Regions from separate parts of the Clostridium sp. JNZ X4-2 genome, predicted to be linked through region 2. Evidence: riboswitches for the same ligand, from Rfam matches in the RefSeq annotation. Region 2 holds a riboswitch; each other region holds the start of a gene.

Region 1 (5,782 bases), 140 kb from region 2:
GAAATGATAGCAGGTACTAATGGATTCTGTACTGAAGTTATTAAAAACACTAACAATAAGATCCTTGGAAAGTTTGGAGCAGAAGGTATATATTGTATTGGAATTAAAGGTATGAATTTAGGAGTAGCGATTAAAATAGAAGATGGCAGCACTAGAGCAATATGGCCTACAGTTGTTAAATGTCTGGAAGATTTAAATGTTTTAAACCAAAATGAAAAAAATGCATTGAATAAATATAGATATGGGAAAAATTTAAACAATGTGGGAGAAAAAATAGGGGAGATATTTCCTGATTTCAGCTTAAAGAAGAATTTCTGAAGTATCTGTATTTACAGCCTGCAATGAAAGTATCCAGGGGAACAGCTGGGCTGCTTATAGGTTATTATGCTTGCAGAACTGTATTTTGTATATTTGGTATGGCATTTAATGTGTTCAGAATGCTGAAAAATAAGAAGTCGTTATAATTTATACAGCCTAAGTTTTAGAACTTAGGCTGTATAAGTATATGTATTTAAAGGTCATTCTGACAATTCTGTTAGCTTATTTGTCAATGTAGTCAGACTATTTATTGAAGCATCCAGTTCCTGTATTTGAGATAGTTGATTTTTAAAGGTATCAGCTGTAGATGAAATTCCCTGGGAAATATTATTTACAGATTTTTTTATTTCAGTTAATGTTGAGTTTATCTCATTTATGGATGTACTGCTTGAATTGGATAATTTTCTTATTTCATTTGCCACTACCGAAAATCCTTTTCCATGTTCTCCAGCTCTTGAAGCTTCTATAGCTGCATTTAAACCAAGCAGATTGGTTTGAGAAGCTATATTTTTTATAAAGTTTAATACCTCATCAGTGTTTTCTGAATTATTTAAGGCATCCCTTACCTCATTTAATATATCATCATTGAATTTTGCAGCATTTTCTATTCCAGAAGATAGTATGCCTGAAGCTTTTGAAATATTTTCTATGGAGTCTGACAATATTTTAGACACTTCTATAAATTCATAATGTCTTTTTGCGCTTTTCGCAAGGACTATACTTCCCAGTATTTTACCATCTTCCTCTACAGGTATGCCTATGGCTTTTAATTCTAATCCGAAGGTTTCCTTGGGGACCATGATTGAAACGGGTTTTCTAGCTTTTATACATTCATAGGCAGCTCCAGTTGGTCTTAGGGGATCACCTGCTTTTGCATTCATGTTTATATTTTTGCTGTTTACAACTTTTATAAAATGAGTTGTATTTGACATGGTAAAAGCTATTTCATCATCAAAAAAATATTGCATATAGGGTATTAAAGTGTTAAAGGCTTGCTGAAGTTTATTTTCAATTTTAATTTTTTCCATGATATTCCTCCGAAATTTTAATAATATTATTACATACAATTATACAATAACATAAATTAAAGGATTTTTTAATTATTTTTAAAAAATAAAAGTAACATTTGCTGGTCTGATTAATATTATAAAAGTATAGAACACATGATGAAAAAAAAGAGTACCTAATAATATATAATTATTAAAGATAATAAGGAGGGATCTTTATGTCACGCAAAGGTTGTGGTTGTGGTAATAGTGGAAGTGGAAAAGAAGTACTGGTTATAATAATAATCTTAATATTGTGCTGTGGTATTGATTGTGGTAATTTGGGAGGAAGATGCTAGATAGAAACTGTTGTTATGCAAAAGTAAAATATATCTAGTAAACAAGCATTTAACTTTTTATTGAATATGATGCTTTTAATTTTAAGAATTCTGAGCAATTAATAGCAGAGCAGAACAAAAGATAAGAAATTAAGATAACTTAAAATTATATATTTATAATTTGAGATAATAAGGAGGGATCTTTATGTCACACAGATGTGATGATGATAGACGCGGAAGCAGTTCAATAATAATAATAATAATAATATTATTATTATGTGGTGGATGTGGAAGGAGAATATGTTAGAATAAACAAAAAGGAAACGAAATTTTTCGTTTCCTTTTCTTTTAAAATAATAAATTTTCCAGGGTGTCTACATTTTTTATCAGTATGTAGTTCCTGCCAAAATCTATCAGCCTTTCTTTTTTCATATGTGCAAGTTCTCTTGAAAGCGATGGCCGTGGAATCCCAAGCTGTTCAGCCATTTCTTTTCTGGTGTAATTTAGTATTAGTTTCAGTTTTTTTTGATGGGTATATTCATCTAAAACATAAGAAATAATTTTTTGGCGTATTGTTTCATAAGATATATTCTTAAGCTTTTTATTTAGCATGAGTATCTTATCAGACAAGAGAGTCATAAAGTTATTTAAAAATAAGGGAAATAGATTGCAGAGTTTTAATATATTTTCTTTAGATATAAATATTATAGATGCATCACTTGATGCAATTATAGTGGCAGGATAGGTGTTCCTGTTGGAGAATATTATGACCTCCCCAAATATATCGCTTCTTTTTAAACTGCTTATAGTAATGGCCTTCCCCGAGGAAAATATTTTTTGCACCTCCACAGTTCCACTTATGACTATTCCTATTTTTGAACAGTCTGATTCCTCAATAGCTATGATTTCTCCCTTTGAATAGTGCATTGAGGTGTAATTTATTTTTTCAAGAAAATTTTTGATATTATCTTTTGAAAAGTTTTTCATTAGTATGCAGTTACTAAATACATCAGCAATATTCTCCATGATTTTCTCCAATCTATTCAATATTAAATTATAATTACAATGGTAACATAAGGTACAGATTATATAATTTTATTTTATTATAATATAGACATAAAAACAAGGGAGGAATTTGAATGAAAAGAAAAATTATTGATATAGATGAGAAAAAATGCAATGGATGTGGTTTGTGTGTAAATGCCTGCCACGAGAATGCCATAGAATTGCTAAATGGAAAAGCTCAGCTTATAAGCGATGAATACTGTGATGGACTTGGAGATTGTCTCCCTGAGTGTCCTGAAGGTGCAATAAATATAATTGAAAGGGAAAGTAAAGATTATGATAAGAAATTAGTTATAGAAAGAAAAAAGGAAAAAGACAAGCATAATTTTAAAATTTCTATACCCTGCGGATGTCCTGGAACAGCAGCTAGAAGTATAGACAGGACATCAGGCTCAAAAGTCCATAGGAAGGTTAATGATAATGGTGAAGAAAATGGCAGTGTTATATCAGAACTTAGGCAGTGGCCAGTTCAATTGAAGCTTATAAATCCTAAGGCAGCTTATTTAAAAAATGCAAATCTTCTGGTAGCAGCTGATTGTACGGCTTATGCCTACGCAAATTTCCATGAAGATTTTATTAAAGATCATATTGTGGTAATAGGATGTCCAAAATTGGATGACATAAGCTGCTATGAAGAAAAACTTATAGAAATTATAAAAAATACCAATTTAAAAAGTATAACTGTAGTGAGAATGGAAGTACCATGCTGTGGTGGAATTGTAAATGCAGTGAAAAATTCTATGCTGAAATCCGGAATTATAGTTCCTTACAAGGAGGTTGTAATATCCACTGAAGGAGAGAGCATAAGTGAGTAGTTAGGTTAAAATACATTATGAGTATATCTATAATATTATAGGTGTTATAAAAAAATGAAATATGTAATCTAATTGAAATATATAGAAAAGTATCCAGATGTAATATATAATTAAAGTGAATAGAAAATAAATTTTAATTATAAGATAAGCTGGATGAATTTTTCGGGAGATTAAGTAGAAGTTTAAACAATATATAAAATTTCTTTGAAGAACTACTTAACTATAGAATATCATTCTATAGTATCCTTAAATGGATAGCCGAAGGAGTAAGTATTATTTCTCTTAAATAATATGAATCTCTCAGGTCAAAGGACCGAAAAAGGACAAAACTCTGGAAAGCTTTTGGCACCGACGGAGTAAATCTCTCAGGTAAAAAGGACAGGGTAAAAGAGAATTCTTTTACCCTGTCCTTTAATTTTATTTGAATTTGATTGAAAATTTTGAAAGGGAGAAGGAATATGATAGAACCTATAATAGTGATTACCAATAATCCCATGTGTAAAAAACAGTTAACAAATAAATATAAAATAGACTTTATAGAAGGCACTGTTATGCAGGTATTGAAAAGAGCAAGAAATTATATACATGGAAATCATAAATTATTAACTCATCCGCTTATGGGCAGCATAAAACCCAATGAGACTCCATATAGAACTATCATAATAACTGAAAAAACTGAAGATACTGTAGATATTAGTTCTTTGAATTATATAGAAAGGGGGATTCATACTACTGAAAAATTTTTTAGGGATTATGGTATTCCGCAATGGAATCAAAAAATATTGGATGATTTTTCTCTAATAGACTATGAGCTTGTAAAGTATAAACTTTAGAAGATGTACAACAGAAAAAATTGTTGTATTTTATCAATAATACAGGGAGGTATAAAATGGAACATATATATGATTGCATAATAATTGGCGGAGGACCGGCAGGATTATCTTCAGGACTTTATGCCGCCAGATCTAGAATGGACACTTTGCTTATAGAAAGGGCAAAATATGGAGGACAGATAACTACAACAGATGAGCTTGAAAATTATCCAGGATCCGTTGAAAATTGTACAGGAACCAATTTAAGTGAAAGGATGAAAAACCAGGCAGCAGGCTTTGGGGTGAAATTTGTTAAAGATGAGATAGCAGATGTGGATATAGATGGGGCAGTTAAGGTTTTAAAGAGCAAAAAAGATATTTACAGAGCTAGAACAATAATAATTGCCACAGGTGCAAATCCCAGGCTTTCAGGTTTTAAAAATGAAAAAAAATTGAGGGGCAGGGGGATTTCATATTGTGCAACTTGTGATGCGGATTTTTTTACAGATCTGGATGTAGCGGTAATAGGAGGAGGAGATTCAGCTATTACGGAGGCTATTTACCTTACAAAATTTGCAGAGAGTGTTACGGTTATACACAGAAGGGATGCATTAAGAGCAACAAAATCCCTGCAGGATAAGGCTTTCCATAATTCCAAAATAAAGTTCATATGGAATTCTACTGTGGAAGAAGCTGTAGGAGAGGAAATATTGGAGCAGTTGATCATAAAAAATAAAATTACAGGTGAGATTGGGAAATTAAAGGTAGATGGATGCTTTGTATTTGTAGGATATGATCCCATATCACAATTGTTTAAGGGAAAAGTAACTATGGATGAAAAGGATTACGTAATTACAGATGAGGATATGAGAACTGATATATCAGGTGTATTTGCAGCAGGAGATATAAGGAGAAAATCTTTAAGGCAGGTTATAACTGCAGCAGCGGATGGTGCCATTGCAGCAACTGCTGCTGAAGCTTATATAGAAAAAAATAAAATCTGAATAGGAGGAAACTATAATGATCGAATTAACAAAACAAAATTTTAACGAAGAGGTTTTAGGTTATAAGGATAAACCGGTACTTGTAGATTACTGGGGCGATAAATGTGAAATATGCAAACAGCTTATGCCTGGAGTGCACAAGCTAGAAGATAAATATGGAGATAAAGTTAAGTTTTCAAGCCTCAATATAAGTAAAGCCAGAAGGCTTGCAATAGGTCAGAAGGTTTTAGGGCTGCCTACTATGGTACTTTATAATAAGGGAGAAAAGATCAATTCTATTACTGCCGATAAAATAACATCTTTAGATGATGTGGAAGAGTTTGTTAAGTCCTATTATAATACATTGTAAAAATCAAAAATTTAATATTTTAAATTCTTGATTTTAATAAATTTGGAGGTGAAGGTATTGCAGCTGGAAATTGGAAAAATTCATATTAAGGATAT
Region 2 (5,782 bases):
AATAAGACTTTTAAATGTTGATGATGAGGATCTGAATTTTATAAGAGAGCTTATTCAAGAGGATGGTTTTTATCCTCTTGAATCAAATTTTAGTATGGATGAAGAAGAAAAAATCGTGCCTACATCGGGATCTCATAACTGCGGTGGGAGGTGCATTATAAAAGCACATGTTAAAAATAATCGTGTAGTGAGAATATCCACTGAGGATGATATTCCTGATACAGAAAAAATGCCACAGCTAAGGGGATGTTTGAGATGCCGCTCTTATCGCAATCGCATGTATAACTGTGACAGATTAAAGTATCCTATGAAACGCAGGGGAAAACGGGGTGAAGGCAGGTTTGAACCCATTAGCTGGGATGAAGCCCTGGATACTATTGCAGACAATTTAAAAAGAATTATGCATGAATACGGACCGGATTCCATATATATTCAATATGCAACTGGAAATGAAGGAAAACTTTCAGAAAATGTGTGGATGAAAAGACTTCTTGGCATGTATGGAGGGTATTTATCCTATTATGGAACCTACAGTACGGCTTGTACCCAAGCGGCTACTCCCTATACTTTTGGTACTGTATATACTGGAAACAGCAGGGAGGACTGGGTTAATTCGAAACTCATCATTTTGCTTGGATTTAATCCGGCAGATACCATACATGGAACAAATACTTCCTATTATCTTAAAATGGCAAAGAAGGCAGGAGCAAGAATAATAAGCATTGATCCTATTTATTCCAATACGGCAGTTGCCCTTGCAGATGAATGGATTCCCATTAGGCCCACTACAGATAATGCACTGCTGGATGCAATGGCATATGTTATGATTACCGAAAACCTGCAGGATCAGAGATTTTTAGATAAATACTGCCTTGGTTTTGATGAGGAACATATGCCGCCGGGTATTCCATATGGAAATTCCTATAAGAACTATGTGCTTGGAAAGGGAATTGATAAAATACCAAAAAACCCTGCCTGGGCTGAAGCTATTACAGGGGTACCCAGAGAAACTATAATCAGATTGGCAAGAGAATATGCTTTAAATAAACCAGGTGCATTGATACAGGGATTTGGGCCTCAAAGACATGCCTATGGAGAGCAGATAGCCAGAGGCGGAACGGTTCTAGCTTCTATGACAGGCAATGTGGGTATCAGCGGAGGCTGGGCATCAGGTACGGGATATCCAGTTAGGGAGGGTTATGTGGCATCAATTCCCCATTATAATCCCAATAAAAGTAAAATCTCCATGTTCAGCTGGCCGGATGCCATAATCAGGGGCAAAAGTATGGGAACCAACCTGGGTGTTAAAGGCACAGACAAATTATCTTCCAATATAAAACTCATATTTAATTTGGGGGGAAACTGTCTTGTAAATCAACATACAGATTCAAATGGTACTGCAGAGCTTTTGAAAAATGAGCATCTGGTAGAGCTTATTGTGACAAGTGATCATTTTCTAACTGCAAGTGCAAAACTTTCAGATATAATACTGCCTGCAGATGATATGATGGAGAGGGAAGACATAGTTACCCCCTGGGGGTTCGGTGATTATGTACTCTTTATGAATAAAGCAGTTGATACCGTGTTTCAGTGCAGGAATGCCTATAAATGGATAGGGGATTTATCCGAGAGGCTTGGACTTCTAGAAAAGTTTACAGAGGGAAAATTATTGGATGACTGGATAGAATACCTTGTTGCAAAAACAGCTGAGAAAAATCCCGGCTTCCCATGTTATGAAAATTTCAAGAAAAAAGGAGTGTATCGCTGGATTTATGATGAACCCTCCATTGCCTTTAAGAAGCAAATTGAGGATCCTGTAAACAACCCATTTCCAACGCCTTCAGGAAAAATAGAAATTTTTTCACCGAGATTGTGGAAAATGAACAATCATGAAGAGATTCCAGCAGTTCCTAAATATATTTCTGCATGGGAAGGACCGGAAGATCTTCTGGCAGAAAAATATCCTATCCAATGCATAGGGCATCATTCAAAGAGAAGAGTCCATTCAACTTTTGACAATATGAGCTGGATGGAGGAAGTAGAGCCGCAGAGGATACTTGTAAATTGTGAAGATGCAAAATCCAGGGAACTTCAGGATGGAGACATGGTTAAGGTATACAATGACAGGGGCACTGTAATTTTGCCTGTAAAAATCACCAGCAGGATTATGCCGGGAGTTGCTTCACTGCCTCAGGGAGGCTGGTGGATTCCGGATGAAAAGGGAATTGACAGGAGAGGATGTATAAATGTTTTAACCAGATACAAGCCAACTCCATTGGCTTTTGGAAATCCATCCCATACAAGTCTAGTTGAAATGGAAAAAGTATATTAGAGGGAAGTGCTTGAAAATGTGCGGACAACTGGCATTTTATTTTGAACAGAAAAATTGTACAGGTTGTAATACATGCAGCATAGCTTGTAAGGATAAAAATAATTTAGAAGTAGGACAAAATTTCAGAAGGGTGTATGAAGTGTCCGACGGAAATTATACAAAAAGGGGCAGGGCCATTATACCTGATGTATATGCCTTCTGGATTTCAGACAGCTGTAATCACTGTATTGATCCTGCATGTATAAAAAGCTGCCCTGCAGGAGCAATTAAAAAGAGAAAAAAGGATGGTATTGTATATATTTGTGAAGATATATGCATTGGATGCCGTAATTGTATTAAGGCCTGTCCATATAAAGCACCTCAATATGATGCCCGGGTTAAAAAAGTCAGAAAATGTGATTTTTGTATGGATTTGCTGGACGAGGGAAAGCCTCCAGTCTGTGTAGCTGCCTGCCCAATGAGGGTTTTAGATTATGGTCCCCTGAATTTGCTTAGAGAAAAATATGGGAATGTTCGTGAAGTAAAAGGTATGCCAGAAGCAAATATTACAAAACCTGCCTTAGTAATTACTCCACACAAAGATGCATTAAAAACATAAGGAGAATTTTTTTATGGATGATATGGAATTGTGGTTTATGGAAAAAGAAGCTGTATATTCCACACTGGCTCTTTTTTACAGAGGCAGCTTGAGTAGAGGATTGAAAATTTTAAGAGGTACTGATTTACTGAAAAAACTTTTTGAATGCAAAAATAATTTGACTGTGTGCCGTAAAGCTGAGATAATACTAGATGAAATAAATGAGAATCATTTGAATTCCAAATACAAGGAAGAATTATCAGAGGATTATCAAAGATTGTTTATAGGACCGGGACATATTTTAGCACCTATGTGGGAATCTGTATATGAGAGTAAGGATAGGCTTATTTTCGGAAAATCGGAACTTTCCGTAAGAAGATTTTATGGTGAATTTGGATTAGGGGTGAGTCCAAAAGAGCCGGCAGATCATCTGGCTTTTGAACTTTTTTTTATGGCAAGACTTTGTGATGTTAAAATGCATGATGATTTGCAGAACATAGTAAAGGCTTTGTCAGCAATGGAAAAGTTTTTAAAAGATCATTTATGCAAATGGGTTCCTGTCTGGAGAGAGTGTGTAAATTCCAGTGCCAAAACTAGATTTTGGATTGAGTTTTCCAATATGACAGAAGGCTGGATAATGGATAATTTAAAAGAAATAAAAGAAATTCGCAGCCTTGTCTTGTAATATGTATTTTTTTATTGAAATTATATGCAGCAGGGTGTATTATTAAAATAATAAAAGCTAAAAATTGGATGAACACAGCGTGAGATAATATTGGTTAACCGAAGGAGCAATGATGTACAGTCACAGTGTATACTCAAAAACTTTCAGGTAAAAATAGCGCTGTAGGACAAAACTCTGGAGAATCTGTTTTTTAAACAGTACCGAAGGTGAAAGATGTTTTATATCGAAGCTCTCAGGTAAATAAACAGGGATATGTGGACTAGTTAGTTTGCATGTCTTTTTTGTTATATAAAAATATGTAGGGAGGTTTTGTTGTGGAAAAGTTAAAAAAAACTGCACTGTTTGATTCCTATAAAAAATATGGGGCAAAAATAATAAACTTTGCAGGATGGTCCATGCCGGTGCAATTTGAAGGCATAATACCTGAGCACGAAGCAGTTAGAGAAAAGGCAGGGTTGTTTGATGTTTCACATATGGGTGAGGCCCACATAAGGGGAAAAGATGCACTGAACTTTGTTCAGAATTTAATTACCAATGATGCAACTGTGCTTGAAGACAATCAGATACTGTACACTCCAATGTGTTATCCAGAGGGCGGAATTGTAGATGACATCATAGTTTACAGGTTTAATGGTGAACACTTTTTCCTGGTGATAAATGCTGCAAATATAGAAAAAGATATTCACTGGATGCTGAGTAACAAGGGAAGTTTTGATGTGGATATCAAAAATATATCTTCTACTATTATACAGCTTGCCATTCAGGGCCCAAAAGCTCAAAAAATACTTCAAAAACTTACAGATACGGATTTAAAGGAAATTAAATTTTTCTTTTGTAAAAGAAATGTACTTGTTTCAGGGAAAAGGTGCCTGGTATCCAGAACCGGATATACAGGGGAAGATGGATTTGAAATTTATACTGGTACTGAAAATGCAGAGTATTTGTGGGATAGAATACTTGAAACCGGCAGGGAAGAGGGTATAAAACCAGTAGGGCTTGGAGCAAGGGATACACTGAGGTTTGAAGTAAATCTGCCCCTTTATGGAAATGAACTTTCAGAATCCATCACCCCTCTTGAAGCTGGAATAGGATTTTTTGTGAAACTTGACAAGAAAAATTTTATAGGCAGGGATGCTCTTTTAAAGCAGAAAAAAGAAGGGCTTAAGAGAAAAATAATTGGATTTGAAATGAAGGAAAGAGGTATTCCAAGAAATGGGTATGAAGTTCTTGCAGAAGATAAGAAAATAGGTGAAGTGACCACAGGATATCGTTCCCCATCACTTAAAAAGAATATAGGACTTGCCCTTGTGGATTTTAAATATTCCGGACTTGGAACTGAGATCTTCGTAAAGGTGAGAGGTAAACTTTTAAAAGCGGAAGTAGTAGACAGAAAATTTTATAAAAAAAATTATAAAAAATAATTAATTATACGGGGGTTTGGAAAATGAAAGTTTTAGAAAAGGCATTTTACACTAAAGATCATGAGTGGATAAAGGTGGATGGAGATGAAGCCTATGTGGGAATCACCGATTTTGCACAGGATTCCCTGGGGGATATTGTATTTGTGGATTTACCTGAAGTAAATTCAGAATTTTCAAAAGGAGAAACATTTGGGGCAGTGGAATCTGTAAAAGCAGCTTCGGATCTCTATATACCCGTATCAGGTAAAATATTGGAAATAAATGAAGAACTTGTGGATAACCCTGAATATATCAACCAGGATCCTTATAAAAACTGGATAATTTCAATTCAGGTATCAGATAATTCACAACTTGAAGAACTTTTGACCTCACAGGATTATGAAAAATTATGTGAGGGGAAGTGATAATATGAATCCATATCTACCGCTGACAGAAGAGGACAAACAGCTTATGTTTAAAAAAATAGGGATAGATAATATAGATGATCTGTTTTGTGATATACCAGAGAATATCCGATTAAATAGAAAGCTGGATATAAATGAGCCCATGTCCGAACTTGAAGTAAGTTCATATATGAAAAGTATTGCATCCTTAAATAAAAATTGTGATGATTTGACTTGCTTTTTAGGTGCAGGTTCCTATGATCACTATATACCATCTGTAATAGCACATATAATATCAAGATCAGAATTTTACACTGCATATACGCCTTACCAGGCTGAAATAAGCCAGGGTACTCTTCAGACTATATTTGAGTATCAGACGGT
Region 3 (5,782 bases), 250 kb from region 2:
ATAAGAAGTTAGTCTTTGCTTTTTTTATTTCTGCAGCTCTTATGAATAGTAAAAATGTAATGAATACTGTACATGCCTCTGGTATTTTACCAAATATTCAAAGTAGTGCATACACTGCAGTAGGAAATATATTTGCTAAATGCGGATACACAGGACAATGTACCTGGTTTACATATGGAAGGGTCCTTGAAAAGCTTGGAATTTCGCTGCCTTCAGAATTCTATGGAAATGCAGTAGACTGGTGGTATGCCAATGCCAAGGATAACATATATTCCTACGGTTCAGAACCAAAAGCAAATTCTATAATAGTATGGGGCGGCGGCAGTGTTGGTTACGGTCACGTAGGATTTGTAGAAGAAGTGGATGGAGATACAGTATATTTTAACGAGGGCAATTTTAACATAAGAGGAAATTATGATGGAAATATAAAATCTCTTTCAAAGGAAGCAATAAAAAATAGAGGTAATTTATATCTTAAAGGATACATATATGTGGGAGACGGCAAACAATCTTCTCCTGCTTCTTCCACAAGTACAGGCACTTCTGCAAGTACTTCCCAAAGCGGAATTGTAAATATTTCAAATAGCAGTTCAGCCTTGAATATAAGAAACGGAGCAGGCACCTCCTTTGGAATACTTGGAAGTTTAAAAAAGGGACAATCAGTCCAAATAGTGGGTACCGTAGGGAGCTGGTATAAAATTAAATTTAATTCTTCTTACGGATACGTAAGTTCTGCCTACATAAGCTCAAGCGGAAGCAGCACCAATACCTCTAGTGAACAGCCTGCCTCTAATTCATCAGGTCAAACTTCCGGAGGTACAACATCTTCAAAAACAGGTTATGTTAAACTAAGCAATAGTTCTTCTGCCTTGAATTTAAGAACATCACCCCAAGGTTCCATAATCGGCTCTCTTTTAAATGGTGCTTCCGTAAATATTCTAGAAACCAGTGGCAGCTGGTATAAAGTAAGTGCAAATGGCAAAACCGGATATGTATATTCCAATTATATAAGTACTTCCCAATCTGTATCTGAAAATACAGCTGACACTGTGAATGCCAAAACTGGAACTGTAACTTTAAGCGACAAGTCTTCAAAGCTAAATTTAAGAGACAATCCATGGACAGGCCGTATTCTTGCAACTCTCCCTTATGGAAGTAAAGTTACAATTTTAAGTACTGACGGCCGCTGGTATAAAGTTCAGACAGGATCTTTAATTGGCTATGTCCATTCAGATTATATAAAAGTATAGATAATGTTTATGGGAACCCACCTTTTTTTAAAGGATGAGTTCCTCCTAAGCAAATCTATTTGAATTTTCTGCTGAAATAAAAAGAATCTTATATTCTTATTAAGATTCTTTTTTCTAAATAAGTTCATCAGTTATTTACGCTATTTCGTTTTAAATTCTTGGATTCATCAATTCTTTTTCCATTTTTATCAAATATATTTTTTAAGTGTTTTTCCGTAGTAAATACCGTAAATATTAAAACAGGTATAAAACCTATCAATGGAACTAAATAACCTTTACCCTGAAGAAAATAATATCCTACATTACCTAGAATAATCAAAATAATTCCTGCCAATATATATTGATTAGTGGAATATCTGTTTCCTTCATTCCAAGTATCCTGATTTTTCATGGAGATATTAGTTCTATACCCATACCAGGAATTAATTTTTTTAGGCCTTGCTATTTTAGGTATAATTCCAAAAGCCAGAGTTACCAGACCAAATACCAATGAATTTACCACATACTCAGCTCCTTTAAACAAATTAATTTACACCTAATTTAATGATAAAACAACTTTCAAGAAAAAGCTAGTTTATTTTTTATTTATCTTTATCTTAATATTGGAGGTCAATTTATCCAGCAGCTGATCCTTGTCTTTTCCATCATCAGGGAAAGTGACATAACTGTATTCAATATGGTATTCACTATATTTCCCATCTATTTCTTTTATTTTATTGTATATTTCATTAATCCTATTGATAATAAAAAGCATTTTTTCCCTCTGACACTTGGGAATTACACCTACAAAAGTAGAAAATCCATACTTTTCAAATAAATCTGGTGTTTTGAAAATAGGCTTCAATTTTTCATAAAGAGAATCCATCAAGATAAGATAGTTGTCCTTTACATCTATCTTTTCATCCATTTCTGTAGCATACTTTTTTATCAAACTCACCATTATAACTGAAAGTTTCGTATTTTCAGCTTTAGCTTTGATAATTTGTTTTGTAATGTATTGTTGAAAATTCAAATATATTATTTCACCTTGTTCACCTTTGTCCTTACTGGATTTTATAAGATTGTTTATTCTTTCAAGCAACACTTTATTATCAAAAGGTTTTAATATATATTCCGAAGTCCCTTCTTTTATACATTTTATAAATGCACTTCTGGTATTCATCTTTGTAAGTATCATTATGGGAATATTTAAATTTCTGGCCTTTATTTTTCTAAGTACTTCAAAGCCATCCTCATTACTAAGTCCCACTTCCAATATTATTAAACTTATTTCCTTTTTTTTATCATATAACTTGTTAAAGAAATCAAAAGAAGCTCCTGACTCATATACTTGGATTCCTATTTTTTCCAGCATATCCTTCACCCTATACCTTATATAAGCCATATCATCCAATATTATAACTTTACACATAATTATCATCCTATTTTATTAATAATATTTTAATTGCATTTTACCTATTTATTAAATTAAATCTTCCATATCATATTCTTTATTTATCGTTCAATTTAAAGCTTACTTTATAAAAATAATATGCCTATATAAAAATTCACAGGATCTATTGCCTAATTATGACATTCCTCCATCTACAGTTATTACCTGTCCCGTTATATAGGATGATGATTCTCCTGCCAGGAAGCACACTGCCTTTGCTATATCAATGCCGCTTCCAAATCTTCCTGTAGGTATTTCTTCCAATAGACTTTCTTTATCTTCAGCTTTTAAACAAGAATTCATCTGGGTATCTATTACTCCAGGCGCAACTGCATTTACCCTAATATTGGATGGTGCCATTTCTTTTCCAAGAGATTTAGTAAAAAGGTTTATTGCTCCTTTAGTGGCAGAATAAATTGTTTCACAAGAAGCACCCACATTTCCCCACATAGATGAAATATTTATTATGGAACCGCTTTTCCTTGGAATCATGTATTTTAATGCCCAATGGGTACAATTGAGCATTCCCTTGAAATTAACATCTATTATAGAATTCCATTCATCCTGCTGCATATCTGCAAAAAGTCCTATATGACAAACTCCTGCATTATTTACCAGTATATCTATTTTGCCCATCTTATCCATAGTATTTTTTATCATTCTTTCAGCATCACTGTATAAACTCACATCTCCCTGTAGAACCACTCCCAAAGAGCCTGCCTGCTTAACCATCTCCAGAGTCTTATATGCTCCCTTTTCATCCTGCTTAAAATTTATTACTACGCAGGCTCCGCACTTTGCCATATTTACGGCAGTACTCCTTCCTATTCCCCTTGATGCTCCAGTGATTACAACTACTTTTCCTCCTAAATCTTCCATCTTAAAATTCCTGCTTTCTAAAAAAATTTGATTTTAACTGTGGTTTCAATTAATATTATACATTAAATTTAAATTATTGTTAATTTGCATATTTTATACATTTGTGCTACTATAGTAGATAACAATTATTAATTAGTATTTTTTGTTTGGAGGGATATATATGAGGTTAAAATTTCAGGGAAAACCTGTGAAGGTTTCCGGCAATATTCTTAAAGTTGATGATACAGTACCTGACTTTGCTGTTATAAACAACTCAATGGATACCATTTCTTTAAAAGATACTAAGGGAATTAGAATATTTTTGACAGTGCCTTCTATAGATACACCTGTTTGTGATTTAGAAACCAGAACTTTCAATGAGAATACATCAGAAATTCCCGGTGTAACTGTATATACAATATCTATGGATTTGCCTTTTGCTCAAAATCGATGGTGTGCCGCTAACGGAATAAAAAATATAATTACAGTATCAGACTTCAAGGACAGATTATTTGGTAAAAACTTTGGAACATATATGGATGATCTTGGTCTTTTAGCTAGGGCTGCTTTTGTAGTGGACAGCACAAATAAAATTGTCTATGTAGAATACGTTCCCGAAGTTACACATCAGCCAAATTTTGATGCCATACTAGCTGCTGCTAAAAAGGCAAAATAATATAATAAAGCAGAAAGCTTGCTGAGCTTTTAAATAAACCGGGTAACCTTTTTATTTTTTACTGTAAAACTGTATTTGAATTAATCCATAAAACATGTTATAATCACTTTAATAATTTAATAGGCTGGATGAAGTTAACGGAATATATTTATAGTTTATAAACCGTTATCAGACAAGCCTCTGGAGAGACTCTTAAGGAGCGCCGAAGGGGAAAGCTAATTATAGCGAAACTCTCAGGTAAAAGGGACAGGGGACTTTATATTTAATATAGTAGATCTTGGTATTTACTATTTTAAAGTCTTGTTTACCAGAGATTAATTTCATTTTAATCTCTTTTTATTTTTCCCCCCCTAAATGGTTATCTTCCAGTAAAAGCTTTTAACTAAATATTAAGGAGATGGATAGGACAATGAAGGCATTTATAACGGTACTTGGAAAAGATAAGGTAGGTATTATTTACAAAATAACTTCTGTATTATTTCAAAATAATATAAATATTTTGGATATTAATCAAACTCTAATAGAAAATTATTTTACCATGATAATGCTTGTAGACTTAAGTAAAATGAAAACAGATTTTACAAGTATAAAAAATGCTCTTGAAAACAAAGCTAAAGAAATAGGTGTTGTGGTTAAAATTCAAAGGGAAGACATATTTACTTCTATGCAAGAAATTTAGACTGGGGTGTGAATTAAATGATAAATACTAAAAATATAATGGAAACAATAAATATGATAGATAAAGAAAACCTGGATATAAGAACTATCACCATGGGTATATCCCTTATGGACTGTATCGATAGTGACGGGGATAAAGCACGGATAAAAATCTATGATAAAATAACCAGATATGCTGAAAATTTAGTTAAAACTGCAGAGCAAATTGAAACGGAATATGGCATACCCATAATACACAAAAGAGTGTCCGTATCCCCTATCTCCCTTGTAGCTCAAGCAACTTCAGATACAGACTATGTAGAATTTGCAAAAGTCCTAGATAAGACCACCGAAACTCTCGGTATAGATTTTATTGGAGGTTTTTCAGCACTTGTACATAAAGGTTATTCCAAAGGTGATAAAATACTTATAAAATCTATACCTGAAGCACTTGCATCCACCAAAAAAGTATGCTCTTCAGTAAATGTAGCAACTACAAAAGCAGGAATAAATATGAATGCAGTAAAGGATATGGGAAAGGTAGTAAAGAGGACTGCCTATCTCACTAGAAAAGATGACAGCATAGGTTGTGCCAAACTTGTAATATTTTCAAATGCTGTTGAGGATAATCCCTTTATGGCAGGAGCATTTCACGGCATTGGAGAGGCGGATGCAATAATAAACGTAGGTGTCAGCGGTCCCGGTGTTGTAAAATCTGCATTGGAAGAGGTAAAGGCTGGGAGCTTTAATGCAGTAGCGGAAACTATAAAAAAGACTGCCTTTAAGATAACTAGAATGGGTCAATTGGTAGCCGGTGAAGCCTCAAGAAGATTAAATGTACCCTTTGGTATAGTTGATCTGTCTCTGGCCCCAACACCTGCCGTAGGAGATAGTGTTGCAAGAATTCTT

Evidence for each region. Region 2 has a riboswitch for glycine ahead of gcvT (glycine cleavage system aminomethyltransferase GcvT). Riboswitches for the same ligand answer to the same signal wherever they lie in the genome.
Region 1: another riboswitch for glycine. It lies ahead of ACYUJ6_RS11330 (GrdX family protein); the one in region 2 lies ahead of gcvT (glycine cleavage system aminomethyltransferase GcvT).
Region 3: another riboswitch for glycine. It lies ahead of ACYUJ6_RS11905 (ACT domain-containing protein); the one in region 2 lies ahead of gcvT (glycine cleavage system aminomethyltransferase GcvT).

Annotation. Positions count from the first base shown of each region.
Region 1 is NZ_CM142685.1:2,363,626-2,369,407, reverse strand. It holds gene ACYUJ6_RS11350 (asparaginase) at 1-318, shown strand, start outside; gene ACYUJ6_RS11345 (methyl-accepting chemotaxis protein) at 519-1,346, opposite strand; gene ACYUJ6_RS11340 (Crp/Fnr family transcriptional regulator) at 1,991-2,668, opposite strand; gene ACYUJ6_RS11335 (ATP-binding protein) at 2,782-3,522, shown strand; glycine riboswitch at 3,748-3,848, shown strand; gene ACYUJ6_RS11330 (GrdX family protein) at 3,981-4,355, shown strand; gene trxB (thioredoxin-disulfide reductase) at 4,412-5,338, shown strand; gene ACYUJ6_RS11320 (thioredoxin family protein) at 5,355-5,687, shown strand; gene ACYUJ6_RS11315 (glycine/sarcosine/betaine reductase component B subunit) at 5,745-5,782, shown strand, end outside.
Region 2 is NZ_CM142685.1:2,222,149-2,227,930, reverse strand. It holds gene ACYUJ6_RS10670 (DMSO/selenate family reductase complex A subunit) at 1-2,332, shown strand, start outside; gene ACYUJ6_RS10675 (2-thiouracil desulfurase family protein) at 1-5, shown strand, start outside; gene ACYUJ6_RS10665 (DMSO/selenate family reductase complex B subunit) at 2,349-2,930, shown strand; gene ACYUJ6_RS10660 (TorD/DmsD family molecular chaperone) at 2,944-3,594, shown strand; glycine riboswitch at 3,759-3,852, shown strand; gene gcvT (glycine cleavage system aminomethyltransferase GcvT) at 3,909-5,015, shown strand; gene gcvH (glycine cleavage system protein GcvH) at 5,039-5,419, shown strand; gene gcvPA (aminomethyl-transferring glycine dehydrogenase subunit GcvPA) at 5,424-5,782, shown strand, end outside.
Region 3 is NZ_CM142685.1:2,476,969-2,482,750, forward strand. It holds gene ACYUJ6_RS11880 (SH3 domain-containing protein) at 1-1,250, shown strand, start outside; gene ACYUJ6_RS11885 (SdpI family protein) at 1,378-1,773, opposite strand; gene ACYUJ6_RS11890 (response regulator transcription factor) at 1,825-2,661, opposite strand; gene ymfI (elongation factor P 5-aminopentanone reductase) at 2,818-3,561, opposite strand; gene tpx (thiol peroxidase) at 3,722-4,216, shown strand; glycine riboswitch at 4,387-4,476, shown strand; gene ACYUJ6_RS11905 (ACT domain-containing protein) at 4,626-4,895, shown strand; gene ACYUJ6_RS11910 (DUF711 family protein) at 4,913-5,782, shown strand, end outside.